DNA from 4 places in the Sphingobium phenoxybenzoativorans genome. Region 4 is predicted to be linked to each of the others. Evidence: predicted binding sites of a transcription regulator. Region 4 holds the regulator's gene; each other region holds the start of a gene.
The links. Region 4 encodes LexA, which represses DNA repair genes until DNA is damaged. Its sites were predicted from a motif close to GTTCCNCNCTTGTTCT; they were not measured.
Positions count from the first base shown of each region.

Region 1 (4,198 bases), 200 kb from region 4:
CGCATCCACCAGACCGGAAACCGTCCCCTCGCCCCCTTCCCTGCTGCGTTCCTCGCCCCCCTCCAACGCAAGCTGCGTCGGGCCAAGCGGTTCTGCGGCAGGGACGGCCAGCCGCACCAGATCGAACCCGAAACCAGGATCGATGGGATCGGACAGGCTGTCGATCCTCTCCCGGAACAGGCGCATCACCGCCTTGGGATCGCGCACCGGCAGGCTGGTCTCGACCCGCAGGGGAAAGGCCATGCCGTCGCTGCGGAAGAAAGTGGCGGCAAAACGGCGCCCACCCTGCCCCCGCTCGGCAAGCCGCCCGGCCGCTTCCCCCGCCAGTTCCTCCAGAACCGCAAGGGCATAGGCCGTGCGGGCGACCGGTTCGGGAAAGCGCCGCTCCAGGGCGATGGCCGGGGGCACATGGCGCGGGTCAAGCGGCCGGGCGGCCTCCCCCAGCAGGCGATGGAGCGCATCCACCGCCTCCGCCCCGAAGCGGGCCGCAAGCGCCGCGCTGGGCCGTGACGCCACATCCCCCACGGTCTTGAGGCCCGCCCGGCGCAGGGCCAGTTCGCTCTCATCCTCCAGCCGCAGGGCAGCGACCGGCAGGCGGCGGAGCGCGGACGCCTCGTCAGGCGCTGGCGCGGCGGGGAAGCGGGCAAGCGCATGCGCCGCCTCTGGCGTAGACCCCAGCGCATGACGCACGCGCATGCCGAAATGCGAAAGCCGCTCCAGGGCGTCATCGGCCAGTTCCTGCTCACCGCCGAACAGGTGCGCGCAACCAGTGATGTCGAGCGCCAGCCCATGCGGCGGGTCCAGGGCGGCCATCGGCGTATAGCGCCGCGCCCCGTCGCATAGCCGCTCCAGCCAGTCCTGATCGGCATAGGGATCACAATCGAACACGCGCAGTTCCGGAATGCGTGCGCGTGCGTCGGCAAGCGTCATGCCGGGGGAAATGCCAAGCGCCAGCGCATCGGCATCCACGGCCGACAGCCGCATCGCGCCCCGCACCTTTTCGACCGTGGCGGTTGGCAGGCCGCCCTGTTCAGCCGGTGGCGACCACCGTGCGGGTTCCGCTATCCGCAGCCGGTCCAGCGGCAGAAAGGGGAACCACAGCGCCAGAAAACGGCGGTTCGATGAAGCATCTTTGGTCACGATTCCACTCCAGCCGCCAGGCAAGGCCATCCGGCCCGGCGCGGCGGCGCAACAAGGCTATGTCGAAACTGCTGTGCCCCGGCGCATTGGCGGCCAGCGGGGCGGAGGGCGCGGCGGCGATGCGCCATCGCGTTTCTGCGGCGCTGGGCGACGGCTCGGCATCCAGCCGCAGAAGCAGGGCGGTCGTTCCCGCGCTTTCCGCCGCCAGGGTCAGGCGGCGGCTTGCCGTCAGGTCCAGAACCCCGGGATTTCCCCAGCATTCGATCACCACTGCGCACAGGACCGGGCACCGCAGCGCATCCGCCGCCGCCCGCAGCACCGTCGCATCGTCGGGCATCACGGCCAGCAGCATGTCGGCCGGGTCGATGCCCAGATCCGCAAGGCCGCGTCCATAGGGCATGCCCAACCGCCGCATCGCATCATCGGTCCGCAGCCAGAGAAAGCATCCTTTCCGCCGCCCTTCCGCCGGCGCATCATCGGCAAGCAGGGTCAGCAGAAGGGCGAAGGCGCTGGCGCTGCCCGCATCCTCCGGCTCGGCCCCGAACAGCTCATGCAAGCGGCCGCGCGCGAAGCCGCCGCCAATCGCCTTGTCCACCCCGGCATGGCCAGTGGCGAAACTGCCGCTGACGCGCCTGTTCCGCCCATCGCCGAGCCGTTCGATGCGCCGCCGGAGCGCCGCCAGGGTGGAGGACGAATCATGCACAATATATGTTCCCTATTTGTTCTATTCTGGACTTTCTTCCTTTCCTGTCAAGCGTGCGGCCTCTCATCTGCGGACAGGGCCAGTTACCCTGTTTAAACGCACCGTGCTCCTGCGAAAGTTCAGACGACGGTGGGACTGGGCTCCTGCTTTCGCAGGAGCACGCCGCAAACAAAAAAGGCGCCCGAAGGCGCCTTTCCCATTGTACCGGAAAACCGGATTACTTCTTCAGCGTCAGGCCGCCGAAACGCTTGTTGAAGCGCGCAACCTGGCCGCCCTGGTCAAGCTGACGCGTGCCGCCGGTCCAGGCCGGGTGCGACAGCGGATCGATGTCGAGCGCCAGCGTGTCGCCTTCCTTGCCCCAGGTGGTGCGGGTGCGGAAGGTGCTGCCATCGGTCATCTGAACCGTGACGAAGTGGTAATCGGGATGCGTATCGGCCTTCATGTTATGCTCCATAAATGGCCGGTTCCGACCGGCGCTGGATGCTGGAAATCTGTGCGAGCGGCGCGGTTAGCGGGTTTGCCGCGAAAATGCAAGCGGCCTGCCGCCGCCAACGCTCAGTCCTTGGGCGGGTCGGCGACCATGGCGACGCACTGCGCCTCCGCAGCCAGCTTGCCATTGACCATCGCCTTGCCGGAGAATTTGCAGACGGCGCCGCGTATCTGGGTGATTTCGATATGGAAATCGACCAGGCAGCCCGGCTCGATCGGCGCACGGAACTTCGCGCCCTCAATCCCCATGAAATAGACCAGCTTGCCCGATCCGCGCAGCCCAAGCGATTCGACCGCCAATATGCCCGCGGCCTGCGCGATCGCCTCGATAATCAGCACGCCGGGCATGATCGGCCGCCCAGGGAAATGACCCTGGAAAAAAGCCTCGTTGATCGATACCGCCTTTACCGCATGGATCGAGGTGTTGGGCACCATCGACACCACACGGTCGATCAGCAGCATCGGGTAACGGTGCGGCAGCGCCGCCATGACCCCCCGGATATCCAGGGGGCCAAGGTCGGCCGGAACGGCCGCGTCAGAACCGTCGGTCATCGGTTATCAGCGCGACTGGGGCTGCTGGCCGGGATTGGCGGGCGCGGCCTGCTGACCGGCCTGGCCCTGCTGCCCCGGCTGCCAACCGGCGGGCGGCGTGATGCTGACATTGGGCACCAGCGCATTGATCTCGGTCACGACGGCCGCCGTGATGTCGACGGTCGGCTGATAGGACACGGTCGCATCCGGCGCGAGCACCAGATCAACCTTCGCCTTCGTCATCGCAGTCTTGAGCGCATCGGACAGCTTGGCGCTGATCTGCTCCTCGACATATGCGTTGGCGAGTGCGATCGGCTGGCCCAGACGCTGCAATTCGGTCTGCGCATTCTGCTGGCTCTGCTGGAACTGCTCATACTGGGTCTGGAGCGCGGGGGTGGACTTGCCGCCCGCGGCCTTGACGCCAGCCTGCAGCGCTTCGCCCTTGGTCTTGAGGTCGGCATCAATGGCCGCCTTGCGCGTGTTGAAGGCGTCGATCTGCGCCTTGTACGTCGTCTGCATCTGCGTGCGGGCGGTGGTGTAGGCGGCGCTGGTGCCGACTGCGCGCTGCAGGTCGACGACGGCGATGCCCTGCTTCGACTGGGCAAGGGCGGGAGCAGCCGTCAGGGCGACTGCGGCGACGGGCGCAAGGCCAAGGGCCGCGGCTTTGAAAATGGTCTTCATCAGAATTGGGTTCCTACGTTGAAAGTAATAAGCTTGTTGTCGTCCCCTGGTTCCTTGAGCAGCGCCTTGGCGATGTCGATGCGGAACGGGCCGAAAGGCGAATTCCAGTTCACACCGAAACCAACGGAAAGGCGCGGCTTGAGCGTATCGCCCAAATATTCTTCCTCAAATCCGGTGCCGCTTACATGCGTGCCAGATGCGCAAATGGGATTGGAAGCCGTACCTGTAGCGCGCACGGTCGACGTTGTATTATCGGCAGCCGTAATCGAACAATAGCCGGGGAAATTGACCGTTGCAGGGTCTTTCAGACCTGCCACCGCACCAGCATCAACAAAAATAGACGGCCGCAGTCCCATCTCCCTAGCACCGGCGCCTAGCGGAATTTCCAGTTCAGCATGCGCCAAGTAATAGATCTTGCCGCCCAGAGCATCATCCGACCTGTTATTATTGCTTGCTGAGCGAACGCCGGTGATGACGCCATTATCTGTGACACTGTCGAAATAATAGCGCTTCACGCGCGGGCCGATGCCGCGAATGTCGAAACCGCGCATTTGCGGTTCGCCCAGGAAAAAGCGATCGGTCAGGCGGATCTTGTCGACCTCGGTCACGCCATCGGAGCTGAAGCGCTTGCCTTCCAGCGAATGGATGTAGCCG
Region 1 covers NZ_CP073910.1:2,742,443-2,746,640, forward strand. Annotated here, with positions in the region: gene KFK14_RS13505 (Y-family DNA polymerase) at 1-984, opposite strand, end outside; gene KFK14_RS13510 (ImuA family protein) at 1,031-1,843, opposite strand; gene rpmE (50S ribosomal protein L31) at 2,061-2,285, opposite strand; gene fabZ (3-hydroxyacyl-ACP dehydratase FabZ) at 2,399-2,884, opposite strand; gene KFK14_RS13525 (OmpH family outer membrane protein) at 2,891-3,544, opposite strand; gene bamA (outer membrane protein assembly factor BamA) at 3,544-4,198, opposite strand, start outside.
Region 1: the regulator LexA is predicted to act here: its motif matches at 1,851-1,866, upstream of KFK14_RS13510 (ImuA family protein).

Region 2 (4,198 bases), 230 kb from region 4:
CGGCCAGCTTGCCGGTGGCGTCGCCCATGATTTCAACAATATCCTGACGGCCATCATCGGCCATTGCGACCTGATGCTGATGCGCCATACGCCCGGCGATAGCGATTATGACGACATCCAGCAGATCAAGTCGAACAGCAACCGCGCGGCGGGGCTGACCCGGCAGTTGCTGGCATTCTCGCGCCAGCAGACCTTGCGGCCGCAGGTGCTGCAGCTTCCCGATATTGTGGCCGACGTATCCAACCTGCTCAACCGGCTGCTGGGTGAGAATGTGAAGCTGGAGGTCAGCCACGGCCGCAGCCTTGGCCCGGTGCGCGCCGATCCCGGCCAGTTGGAGCAGGTGATCGTCAATCTGGCCGTCAATGCGCGCGACGCCATGCCTAATGGCGGCACCGTCAATATCCAGACCTATGCGGTTCCGGCGGCGCGCGTCCGTGAGATGCGGAGCGACATATTGCCCATCGGCGATTACACGGCGCTCCGGGTGTCGGACACCGGGCATGGCATTCCGCCTGACGTCATCTCCAAGATTTTCGAGCCTTTCTACACGACGAAGGAAGTGGGCAAGGGCACGGGACTGGGCCTGTCGACGGTCTATGGCATCGTGAAGCAGTCGGGCGGCTTCATCTTCGCCGAATCCGAGGCCGGGCGCGGGGCGAGCTTCGTGATCTACCTGCCGGTGCACGCCGCCGTGACGCCCGAACGGACAGCGGACAAGCCGCGCATCGCCGACAAGCGCGGCGAGACATGGGGCACCGGCACCATATTGCTCGTCGAGGATGAGGATATGGTCCGCGCCGTGGCGGAGCGCGCGCTCAGCCGGCAGGGATATACGGTGCTGACCGCCGCCGACGGCGAACAGGGGCTGGAGGTGCTGGCGCGGGGTGGAGAGACCATCGACCTGCTGATCTCCGACGTCGTCATGCCGAATATGGACGGGCCGACAATGGTCAGCCATGCGCGCAAGACGCATCCCGACCTGCCGGTGCTGTTCATGTCCGGCTATGCCGAGGAGCAGCTTCGGAAATCGATCGACATCGCCAATGTCGCTTTCCTGCCCAAGCCTTTCTCAGTAAGCCAGTTGGCGGAGGCCGCGCGCGACGCGATGGGCGCAGGCGCCGCTGTTTCCTGATATATTTGGATCAAGCTGAAAAGACTAGGAATGCCGTCGGCTTTGCGTTAGCCCAATGTCAAGGACAGGCATGCAACAGGGGCCTATGAGCGCTGCCAAGTCGATTCTTGTCGTTGAAGACGAAGCCATGATCGGCATGATGCTGGAGGATTTCCTCGACGCGCTCGGCTATCGTCTCCACGCCGTTGCCGGAACATTGCAGGAAGGATGCGATCTGGCGCGCAACGCGGAGTTCGACGCCGCCGTGCTCGACTGCAATTTGCGCGGCGAAAAATCATGGCCGGTCGCTGAGATACTCGCCGGGCGGGGGATTCCGTTCGTATTCGCCACCGGCGGCAGCGCGGACGATGTGCCGACGCAATTTGCCGACCGCATGACGCTGGCCAAGCCGTTCACCATGGGTTCGGTCGAGCGCGTCCTAGAAAAACTGCTGGAAACGGCTGGGTAGCGGCCGTTTGGACGCAGCGTAAATAATTTTCGTTCTCCTATTGTTCCAAGTGAACAAATCCGGTACATCGCTATTTGAACGCCGATAATGGCGTGATCCGCTTGACAGGGGATAGGCCGATGACCGCAATGCTGAAACTCATCGATTCCGATAAGAAGACGGGGACAATGGACAGACAGAAAGCATTGGAGGCGGCGCTCGCCCAGATCGATCGCGCCTTCGGCAAGGGTTCGGCAATGAAGCTGGGCTCGAAGGAAACCATGCAGGTGGAGGCGATCTCGACCGGATCGCTTGGCCTCGACATCGCGCTGGGCGTTGGCGGTTTGCCGCGTGGCCGCGTGATCGAGGTCTATGGGCCGGAAAGCTCCGGCAAGACGACGCTGGCGCTGCATGTCATTGCAGAGGCGCAGAAGAATGGCGGTACGGCCGCCTTTGTCGACGCCGAGCATGCGCTGGATCCGGTTTACGCCAAGAAGCTGGGCGTCAATATCGACGAACTGATCGTCTCCCAGCCCGACACCGGTGAACAGGCGCTGGAGATCACCGATACGCTGGTGCGCTCCAACGCCATTGATGTGCTGGTGGTGGACTCCGTGGCGGCGCTGGTGCCGCGGGCGGAAATCGAGGGCGAGATGGGCGACAGCCATGTCGGCCTGCAGGCGCGCCTCATGTCCCAGTCGCTGCGCAAGCTGACCGGTTCGATCAGCCGTTCGCGCTGCATGGTGATCTTCATCAACCAGCTCCGCATGAAAATCGGCGTGATGTACGGCAACCCGGAAACCACGACCGGCGGCAATGCGCTGAAATTCTACGCCTCCGTCCGTCTGGACATTCGCCGCACCGGCCAGATCAAGGATCGCGACGATATTGTCGGCAATGCGACGCGGGTGAAGGTGGTGAAGAACAAGGTCGCTCCGCCGTTCAAGCAGGTCGAATTCGACATCATGTATGGCGAGGGCATTTCCAAGATCGGCGAGATACTCGATCTGGGCGTGAAGGCGGGAATCGTTGAGAAGTCCGGCGCATGGTTCTCCTGCGATTCTGTCCGCATCGGGCAGGGTCGCGAGAACGCCAAGATATACCTCAAGGAACATCCGGAAATGGCTGACCGCATCGAAAAGGCGGTGCGGGCCAAGACGGAAGCCGTCGCGGAAGCGATGATGACAGGACCCGAAGCGGAGGATGACGGCGAATAGCGGAACGCGCCGCCGGCCCGTACAGCCGGTATGACGTACCGCAGTTTCGCCTGACCTTCAGGCTTCACGATCCGAAAAGGCCCGCCCGCGCTACCCCAGCCGGCGGGCCTTTTATCGTCCCGCTATTGCCCGGCCCAGCTCACTTTCGGGAAAGAGCCATTGTCATACAGAGGCTGCTCAGGCATCCCTCGCCTCGGCTACCCGGCGCGGAAAGGCATGACCTATGACTCTCATGCAGGATTGGCAGGGCAAGACAGGCGATGTCTGGGCCGATGAATGGCTTCGAACCGACCGGACATTTGAAGGGCTGCACCGCCTGCTGATCGATCGTGCAGTCGATATCGCTTATCGCAACGATGTACGGGCCATTCTGGATATCGGCTGCGGCGCAGGCAGCACGACGCTGGCCCTTGCCGATGGCGTATCCGGAGCCCGGTTGCTGGGTATCGACATATCGGAGGCATTGGTCGGCATTTCCCGTGCAAGGGCCGGGGGCGCGCCGCGCATCGCCTTTGCCGTCGCCGACGCCAGCCGGTGGCGCGACCCGGCTTTTGTTCCCGACATGCTGTTTTCCAGGCATGGCGTCATGTTCTTCGATGATCCTGTCGCGGCGTTCGAAAATCTCCGGCAAAGCGCAAGGCCCGGAGCGAGCCTGATCTTCTCCTGCTTTCGCAGCGTCGAGGAAAATCGCTGGGCGAGCGGGATCGGCGCGCTGCTGCCTGATATGACCGCCCCGGTTCCACCGCCTGGCGCGCCGGGGCCGTTCGCCTTTGCCGATCCCGCCCATGTCGAGCATCTACTGGCTGCGTCGGGATGGACCCAGGCCGCCGCCGAGCCGGTGGACTTCCCCTATGTCGCAGGCGCGGGCCATGACCCCGTCGCCGACGCCATGTCCTATTTCCAGCGGATCGGCCCCGCCGCTCGCGCCCTGGCGTCGATTTCGGGCGAGGCGCGCGCGACCTTCCTACGGCGGCTGCAGGATTTCTGCGCCGCGCATCTCGCCGGAGGCGTGGTGCGGTTTCCCGCAGCCGCCTGGATATGGACAGCGCGAAAGGCATCGGCATGACCATCATTGTCCATCATCTGGAAAATAGCCGCTCCCAGCGCGTGCTGTGGCTGCTTGAGGAATTGGAGCTTCCCTACACGGTCAAGCGCTATGAGCGCGATCCCCGCACGATGCGCGCCCCGCCGGAGCTGAAGGCGGTGCATCCGCTGGGCAAATCGCCGGTGATCGAGGATGACGGCCTGATCCTTGCCGAGACCGGCGCGATCGTCGAATATCTGGTGGAAAAGGCGGATGGCAGGCTGGGGCCGCCGCCGCATCGCGAGACGGTGCTGCGATACCGGCAGTTCCTGCATTATGCCGAAGGATCGATGATGCCGCCGCTGCTGGCGCTGCTCGTCGTCAATCGTCTGGGCCTG
Region 2 covers NZ_CP073910.1:2,770,298-2,774,495, reverse strand. Annotated here, with positions in the region: gene KFK14_RS13655 (hybrid sensor histidine kinase/response regulator) at 1-1,132, shown strand, start outside; gene KFK14_RS13650 (response regulator) at 1,218-1,580, shown strand; gene recA (recombinase RecA) at 1,700-2,776, shown strand; gene KFK14_RS13640 (class I SAM-dependent methyltransferase) at 3,000-3,842, shown strand; gene KFK14_RS13635 (glutathione S-transferase family protein) at 3,839-4,198, shown strand, end outside.
Region 2: the regulator LexA is predicted to act here: its motif matches at 1,612-1,627, upstream of recA (recombinase RecA).

Region 3 (4,198 bases), 130 kb from region 4:
CTGGGCAATTCGCCCACGAAGCGTGACGGGATGGAGGATGTCCACTGGCCGTAAATGCGCCGGTTCGCCGCGTGCAGGATCACGCATTTGCGCCGCGCCCGCGTGATCGCGACATAGGCCAGCCGCCGTTCTTCCTCCAACGACGCCAGGCCGCCCTCGTCCAGCGCGCGCTGGGAAGGGAATATGCCTTCCTCCCATCCGGCCAGGAACACCGTGTCGAACTCCAGCCCCTTGGCGGCGTGGATGGTCATGATCGTGACCTTGCGCTCGTCCGCCTGCGCCTCATTGTCCATGACGAGGGAGACATGCTCCAGGAAGGCGCCCAGCGTCTCATATTCCTCCATCGCGCGGACAAGCTCGTTGAGGTTTTCGAGACGGCCGGACGCCTCAACCGTGCGCTCGGCCTGAAGGACGGTCGTATAGCCGCTCTCGTCCAATATCTGCCGCGCCAGCTCCGGATGCGGCAACTGGGCCGCCTTGTCCCGCCAGCGCGCCAGATCGCCGACGAAATTGCCCAGCGCCCGCCGCGCTTGCGGCGTCAGTTCATCGGTATCGATGATCCGCGCGGCGGCGAAGGTGAGGGGGATGCCCTCCGCCCGCGCCAGCCGGTGCAGCTTCTCCACCGCCTTGTCGCCCAGGCCGCGCTTGGGCACGTTGATGATCCGCTCGAACGCCAGGTCGTCGGCGGGCTGGTTCACCAACCGCAGATAGGCGAGCGCATCGCGGATTTCCGCCCGCTCGTAGAAGCGAAAACCGCCGACTATGCGATAGGGCATGCCGATCTGGATGAAGCGGTCCTCAAATTCGCGGGTCTGGTGCTGCGCGCGGACAAGGATGGCGACATCGTCCAGCGTGCCGCCATTGCGCTGATGGCTTTCAATCTCGTCGCCGACGCGCCGGGCTTCCTCCGGTCCGTCCCACACGCCCAGCACCTGGACCTTCTCACCCTCCGCCTCGTCGGTCCACAGGGTCTTGCCCAGCCGCCCGCCATTCTCCGCGATCACGCCCGAAGCGGCGGCCAGGATGTGGGGCGTGGAGCGGTAATTCTGCTCCAGCTTCACGATCTTCGCGCCGGGGAAATCCTTCTCGAACCGCAGGATGTTGGCGACCTCCGCCCCGCGCCAGCTATAGATGGACTGATCGTCATCGCCCACGCAGCAAATATTCTTGCGCTCCTGCGCCAGCAGGCGGAGCCAGAGATACTGGCTGCTATTGGTGTCCTGATATTCGTCCACCATGATGTAGCGGAACCGCTGTTGATAGTGCGCCAGCACCTCCCGGTCGGTCTTGAGCAGGGTCAGCATATGAAGCAGCAGATCGCCAAAGTCGCAGGCGTTGAGCGCCAGCAACCGCGCCTGATAGGCCGCATAAAGCTTCTGCCCCTTGCCATTGGCGTAATGCTCGCTCTCGCCGGCATCGACCTCGGCGGGCGTCATGCCCCGGTTCTTCCACCGGTCGATCAGCCCGCCCAATTGGCGCGCGGGCCAGCGCTTCTCGTCGATGCTCTCCACCTGGATAAGCTGTTTGAGCAGGCGCAACTGGTCGTCCGTGTCCAGGATGGTGAAATTGCTCTGCAAACCCACCAGTTCGGCATGACGGCGCAGCATCTTCGCGCCCACGCTATGGAAAGTGCCGAGCCATGGCATGCCCTCCACCGCCGGGCCGATCATCCGCCCGACACGCTCGCGCATCTCCCGCGCGGCCTTGTTGGTGAAGGTGACCGACAGGATCTCGGACGGGAAGGCGCGCCGTGTCGCCACCAGATGCGCGAGTCGGGCGGTAAGCGCGGCGGTCTTGCCCGTGCCCGCGCCGGCAAGCACCAGCAACGGACCCTCCGTGGTCAGCACGGCCTCGCGCTGCGGCGCGTTGAGACCGTGCAGATAGGCGGGTTCGTCGGGAGTAAGGGAAGGCGCTGTCATAGCTGAACAATTAGGGAACGGTGAGCGATCGGGCAAGCCCGATGGCATTGCGCAGCGCTATGCTTTATGAGAACAAAACACGAATCAATATCAGGAGGATTGTCATGGCGACGGGACAGTGCATGTGCGGGGCGATCAGCTACACGGTGGAGGGGCAGCCGGAGCATAGCGCGCTTTGCCACTGCCGCGATTGTACGCGCAGCGCGGGCGCGCCGATGGTCGGCTGGGCGCTGTTCCCGGAGGATAAGGTGACGATCACGGGGACGCCGGTCAAATATCAGTCGTCGGAACATGCGACCCGGCATTTTTGCGGCATATGCGGCACTGGCCTGTTCTACACAAGCACGGCGATCTTTCAGGGAAAGATCGATGTTCAGACAAGCACGCTGGACGATCTCGACGCTTTCCCGCCCTTCGGCCATATCCAGATGGCTGAAACCGCCGGTTGGATGGCCGAGGCGCATACTCTGCCGAAGTTTGAGCGTTATCCTGGCTGATTGCGCGTAAACGGTCTGCGTCAGCTACGGCACGGCTGGTCGCGCGGGATAGTGGTTAAGGGAACGCAAGCGTCACGATTCCGGTTTTCTCTCCACCAACGGGGATCACACCCAGAGAGAGGAAAAACCATGAAAATAAGGCTTCTCATCGGCGCAGCCGCGCTCAGCCTATCCGCCGCCGCCGTGGCGCAGGACCAACCGGCCACGCCGCCCGCGCCACCGCCAGCGGCCAGTGATCCGTCGACGACCGCACCACCGCCGCCTCCGCCCGCCACCAATGACATGGGCGCAGCGCAGATGCCGCAGACCCAGACGCCCGCGCCGCCCCCTCCAGCGCCCCCGGCCGATCCCAACGCCGGTCAGCCGACAGGCGCAGTGCCGCCCGCGACTGGCATGACGCCCGCTGACCCTCGCGCGCCAAAGGACCCGGCGGCCCCGGTCGGCACATCGGCCAATCCGGTTGAGGTGGGCGGCAACGCCACGCCGCCGCCAGCCGCGCAGGCCGACTATCCGCTGTGCAGCAAGACGGTGCAGGATAGCTGCATCAATCCCGGCGAAGCGAAGAAGATGAAGAAGAAGCGGAAATAATCCGCCGGGTTTTGCAATCGGGGGTCAGGTTCCGGTCGAACCTGACCCCTGTTTATCATCCCGTTACCGGCTATTGTTCAGTCGCCGGCTGAACGCAGAATATGCAGCCGCGCCTTGCCGATGTCCCGCACCGCCTCCGCCGCAAAGCCCTTGACGTCGATCTCCTCGCGCCGGTCCGTTTCTATCGTGACCCAGGATGCCGGGCCGATCCAGCCCAGCCGCGCCAGCTTGTCCAGCGCCACCGCGCCCGCGCCCGTGCCATAGGGCGGGTCCATCATCACCAGGTCGAGCGGCGCGGGCGCGCTGCCCAGCGCTAGGACGGACGTCTGCCGCAGGTCCGGCCGGATGCCCAGCTTCTCCGCATTGGCGCGCAGGGCCGTCACAGCCTCCCGGTCCTGTTCCACGAATATGCAACTGCCCGCGCCGCGCGACAGCGCCTCCAGCCCCAATGCCCCCGATCCGGCGAACAGATCGGCGACGGCCAGCCCCTCGAAACTTCCCAGCCTGCTCGTCAGCATGGAAAACAGCGCCTCGCGCGTCCTGTCCGCCGTCGGCCGCGTCGCCTCGCCCTTCGGCGCAACCAGGGGACGCCCGCGCCACTGGCCAGAAATGATCCTCATTTCGGCCCCCTCATACGCCCGGAAATGATCCTCATTTCGGTCCCCTCATACGCCCAGAAATGATCTTCATTTCAGTCCCTTGCGGAAAACCACCAGGTCATGCTGCCGCACTTCCGTCACTGCGCCGGATGCCAGTTCTCCCAGTTCAAACGGACCATATTTCGTGCGGATCAACCGGCTGACCTGAAGGCCGAGATGCTCCAGCACGCGGCGCACCTCCCGGTTCTTGCCTTCCTTCAACGTCAGTTCGATCCATTTATTGTGGCCCGTGCTGCGTTCCAGATTGGCGTCGATCTGGCCATAACGCATGCCGTCAATCTCCACGCCCATCATCAGCTCCTCCAACTGCGTCTGGCTCACCTCGCCGAATGCGCGGGCGCGATAGGTGCGGGGAATGCCGGTCGAGGGCAGCTCCATCTGCCGCTTGAACTCGCCATCATTGGTCAGCAGCAGCAGACCCTCCGTGGTCATATCCAGCCGGCCGATCGGCATCACGCGGGGAAGATCCGTAGGCAACCGGTCATAGATGGTGGGCCGCCCGCGCGGATCGCGTTCCGTGGTCAGGCAGCCGCTC
Region 3 covers NZ_CP073910.1:2,405,462-2,409,659, forward strand. Annotated here, with positions in the region: gene KFK14_RS11725 (ATP-dependent helicase) at 1-1,919, opposite strand, end outside; gene KFK14_RS11730 (GFA family protein) at 2,024-2,416, shown strand; gene KFK14_RS11735 (Fe-S oxidoreductase) at 2,546-3,004, shown strand; gene rsmD (16S rRNA (guanine(966)-N(2))-methyltransferase RsmD) at 3,082-3,624, opposite strand; gene KFK14_RS11745 (pseudouridine synthase) at 3,691-4,198, opposite strand, start outside.
Region 3: the regulator LexA is predicted to act here: its motif matches at 1,923-1,938, upstream of KFK14_RS11725 (ATP-dependent helicase).

Region 4 (4,198 bases):
CGGCTGGTGGCGGTCCCTCGTTGCGGCAGCGCCTCTCCGCGCATATCCAGACGCGGGTAGAGGGCGGACCGGGCGCAATCGCGGCAACCCTTGCAACCGGTGATCGGGGAGCGATCCCCGAAGACGATGCGGAAGCGATGCGGCGAAGCGGTCTGGCCCATCTGCTGTCGATCAGCGGCCTTCACGTCACTGCGCTGATCGGCGCAGTGATCTTCCTGATCCTCCGCCTGCTGGCGCTCAGTTCAAGGCTGGCGCTGCGATGGCCGTTGCTGCTTCTATCCGCCGCGGGGGGCGCTGCGGCGGGCATCGGCTACACCCTGCTGACGGGATCGGACGTGCCAACGGTGCGCTCCTGCGTCGCCGCGTTGCTCGTGCTGGGCGGCCTTGCGCTTGGCCGGGATTCTCTGACGCTCCGGCTGGTGGCGGCGGGCGCGCTGTTCATATTGCTGTTGTGGCCGGAATCGGTCGCCGGTCCAAGTTTTCAGATGAGCTTTACGGCCGTGACCGTGATTGTCGCCCTTGGCGAACATCCCCGGTTCCGCGCGCTGGTATCGGCGCGGGAGGAGGGGATGCCTGTGCGATTTCTGCGTCAGCTGCTGGGCCTTTTCCTGACTGGCCTCGCGATTGAAATTGCCCTGATGCCGATCGCTCTGTTCCATTTCCACCAGGCGGGCATGCTTGGAGCGATCGCAAATCTTATCGCCATTCCGCTGACCACCTTCATCATCATGCCGTTCGAGGCGCTGGCGCTGTTTCTCGATCTTGCGGGGCTTGGCTTCCCGGCCTGGTGGATCGTGGAGAAGGCGCTGGCGCTCCTGCTCATTGTCGCGCACGCGGTCGCCGCCAGTCCCGGCGCGGTCGCGCTGACGCCTGCGACTTCTTCCGTGGCGTTCGGGCTGACGGTGGCGGGCGGTCTCTGGTGCCTGTTGTGGCGGAGCCGGGCGCGCTGGATCGGCCTGCTGCCCGTGCTGACGGGCGCGGCCATGATCGCCATGACGCCAAAACCCGACATTATGGTGACGGGCGACGGACGCCATGTCGCCATACGCCTGCCCGATGGCGGCATGGCGATATTACGTGACAAGGCGGGCGACTATGTGCGGGACGCGCTTTCGGAAAGCGCGGGCTATGACGGTGAACTCGCCGCCTTTGCGGATATCCCGGCGGCGCGATGCAGCCGGGACCTGTGCAATGTCGATATCGTACGAGGAGAACGCCGCTGGCGAATGCTCGCGACCCGCAGTTTCGATCTGGTTCCCGCCAGCCAGCTTGCGCGCGATTGCGCCGCCGCCGACGTCGTGGTCAGCGAAAGGCGGTTGCCGCGCACCTGCAATCCGCGCTGGCTGAAGATCGACCGGTCCATGCTTCGCCGGACAGGCGGCGTCGCCGTCTATTTGCGGCAGGGCGTGATAAAGACCGTGAAACGAAAAGGCGACGCCCATCCATGGATGACGTCGCCCTCGCATTTCTCACAATATTCCCGCCAAAAGGCCGGAAAAGTTGCGCCTTAATTATACCGGCGCAGCAGCCCGGCAAGCTTACCCTGGATGCGCACCTGCGCCGCATCATAAAGCTGCGGCTCATAGGCCGAATTTGCCGGATCGAGCCGGACGCGAGGGCCCTCGCGGCGGAAATATTTGAGCGTAGCCTCGCTCTCGTCGATCAGGGCGACGACGATCTGCCCCTCGCGCGCGACGTCGGTCTTCTGGATCAGCGCGAAGTCGCCGTCGAGAATGCCAGCCTCCATCATGGAGTCCCCGGCCACTTCCAGAGCATAATGATCGCCCGCACCCAACAGCGCGGCGGGAACAGACAGCATATTCTGCCCCTCCATCGCCTCTATCGGCACACCGGCGGCGATGCGGCCATGCATGGGAATTTCGATGATATCATTGGCCGCGATCGGCATGATCGGCGCAGGCGCTTTGGGCGCTGCAACCAGCGCGGGCTTCTTCGCCCGCTCCATGCCCTCCGGCAGCTTGAGCACTTCGAGCGCTCGCGCCCGGTTGGGCAGGCGGCGGATGAAGCCGCGTTCCTCCAGCGCGCTGATCAATCGGTGGATCCCGGACTTGGAACGCAGGTCCAGCGCATCCTTCATCTCCTCGAAAGAAGGCGACACGCCACCCTCCTCAAGCCGCCGGTGAATGAAGCTGAGCAGTTCCTGTTGTTTCGACGTCATCATGATCTGTCACCATTTATGGAACGGATGCAGAACGCATAGGAAACACATGGTGGCAAGTCAAGCGGCAACGCTTCGTCGCATCCCGCGGAACCGGAAAGCCGGGATAGCGGTTTTTCCGGTCATGATGACGGCGGAGCCAGAAATGCCAGAACAACGCAGCAAGGTGGAAGACCGCCGCCGCAACCCGTATGAGAAGCGCCAGCGCCAGTTGGGCGACGAGCGCCGCCGCGATTTCTTCCCCGGCAAGGCCCAATATCAATAAAAGCCCATTGCGCGGGATCAGGCGTCAGAAGGTGATGACCGGTACAAGCGTTCCAGCGTGCGCAGCCGGTACGCCCGCAGGACGAATTATAAAGCAATTGGCGCGCGCAAGCGATTGCAGCATCGCGCTATCCTGTTCGCCCGATACCGCCACTGAGCCGTCGGTCAGGGTGGCTCGGAGATAGGCGTCGCGCTGACTGGCGTTGGCGTCCATCGCCTCGCCGAGCGGCGTCATAAGCGGCACGGGCAGGGGAGAGATGCTGCCTGCAAGTTTGCGGATGACGGGCAGCAGGAAAAGCGTCGCCGTGGCGAATGCCGATACGGGATTGCCGGGCAACCCGATCACAAGCGCGGAATCCAGCTTGCCCGAAATGAGCGGCTTGCCGGGGCGCATGGCGATTTTCCAGAAATCGATCGCGCCACCGGCCGCTTCCAGAGCAGGGCGCACAAGATCATGATCGCCAACCGACGCGCCGCCGGTGGTGACGATGATGTCGGCGCTTTTCGCACGAATGAAGGCGTGGGTCAGTATGTCCAGCGAATCGGAGATGATCCCCACCTGCTCCACCTCGCACGGGAAAGCGGACAGCATAGCGCCCAGCATCACAGCGTTGGACGCGGGCAGGCGGCCCGGCGGCGCATCCTCGCCCGGCTCGACCAGTTCGCTGCCGGTGGAGATTATGGCGATCCGCGGCTTGCGTCCGACCGGCAGCGCGCCATATCCGCCGATCGCTGCTAGCGCTATATGGGCGGGATTGAGCCGGGTGCCGCCTTCGATCAGCGTGTCGCCAATGGCGAAGTCCGATCTGGCCCGGCGCACATGCGCGCCCGCGCGCGGCGTGACGCCGGGAGCTAGCCGCATGACGTCGCCGGTCCGGGTCACATCCTCCTGCATCACCACCATGTCCGCGCCGGACGGTAATGGCGCGCCGGTGAAAATCCGCATCGCCTGTCCACTGCTCAGAGGAGCCAGGGAGGCGTCGCCCGCCGCGCTTTCGCCTGCGACCTGCCAAGGTCCGGGCAAGTCAGAATGCCGGATGGCGTAACCATCCATGGCGGACAGGTCGGCCCAGGGTTGGTCGCGTCGCGCAAGCACATCCCCGGTCAGCCACCGTCCGATGCACTGGTCCAGCGGTGTCGTTTCCCCGCCCAGAGGGGGGGCCGCGTCGAGCAATCGCCTTTGCGCCTCCGTGACGGGCAGCAAACTCATGGGCGGAGGCTCACGGTTCCGCCCGCCAGTCGCCAGACTTGCCGCCGGTCTTGGAAAGGAGGCGGACATTGCCGATGACCATGGCCTTGTCCATCGCCTTCGCCATGTCATAGACGGTCAGCAAGGCGACGGAGACGGCGGTCATCGCCTCCATCTCAACCCCTGTCTGCGCGGCGATGCGCGCCGTCGCGGTCGCGGTGACGCCGCTTTCGTCCAGCGCGAATTCCACCGTCACTGCGCTGAGCGGCAGGGGATGGCAAAGCGGGATCAGGTCGGCGGTCTTTTTCGCGGCCATGATGCCGGCGACGCGAGCGACGGCAAGCACATCGCCCTTTTTCACCAGGCCATCGGCGATCGCCCTGGCGGCGTCCGCGGACATGCTGATCCGGCCGGTCGCCACCGCTTCGCGCACGGTCATATCCTTGGCCGACACATCGACCATACGCGCGCTGCCATCGGCGTCGATATGGGTGAGGCCGCTCATGTCCCCGTCAATAGCATGCGCGTCGCCGCTTCGACATCGGCTTGCCGCATGAGCGCCTCGC
Region 4 covers NZ_CP073910.1:2,540,335-2,544,532, reverse strand. Annotated here, with positions in the region: gene KFK14_RS12410 (ComEC/Rec2 family competence protein) at 1-1,511, shown strand, start outside; gene lexA (transcriptional repressor LexA) at 1,508-2,182, opposite strand; gene KFK14_RS12400 (molybdopterin molybdotransferase MoeA) at 2,469-3,653, opposite strand; gene moaC (cyclic pyranopterin monophosphate synthase MoaC) at 3,664-4,137, opposite strand; gene trpC (indole-3-glycerol phosphate synthase TrpC) at 4,134-4,198, opposite strand, start outside.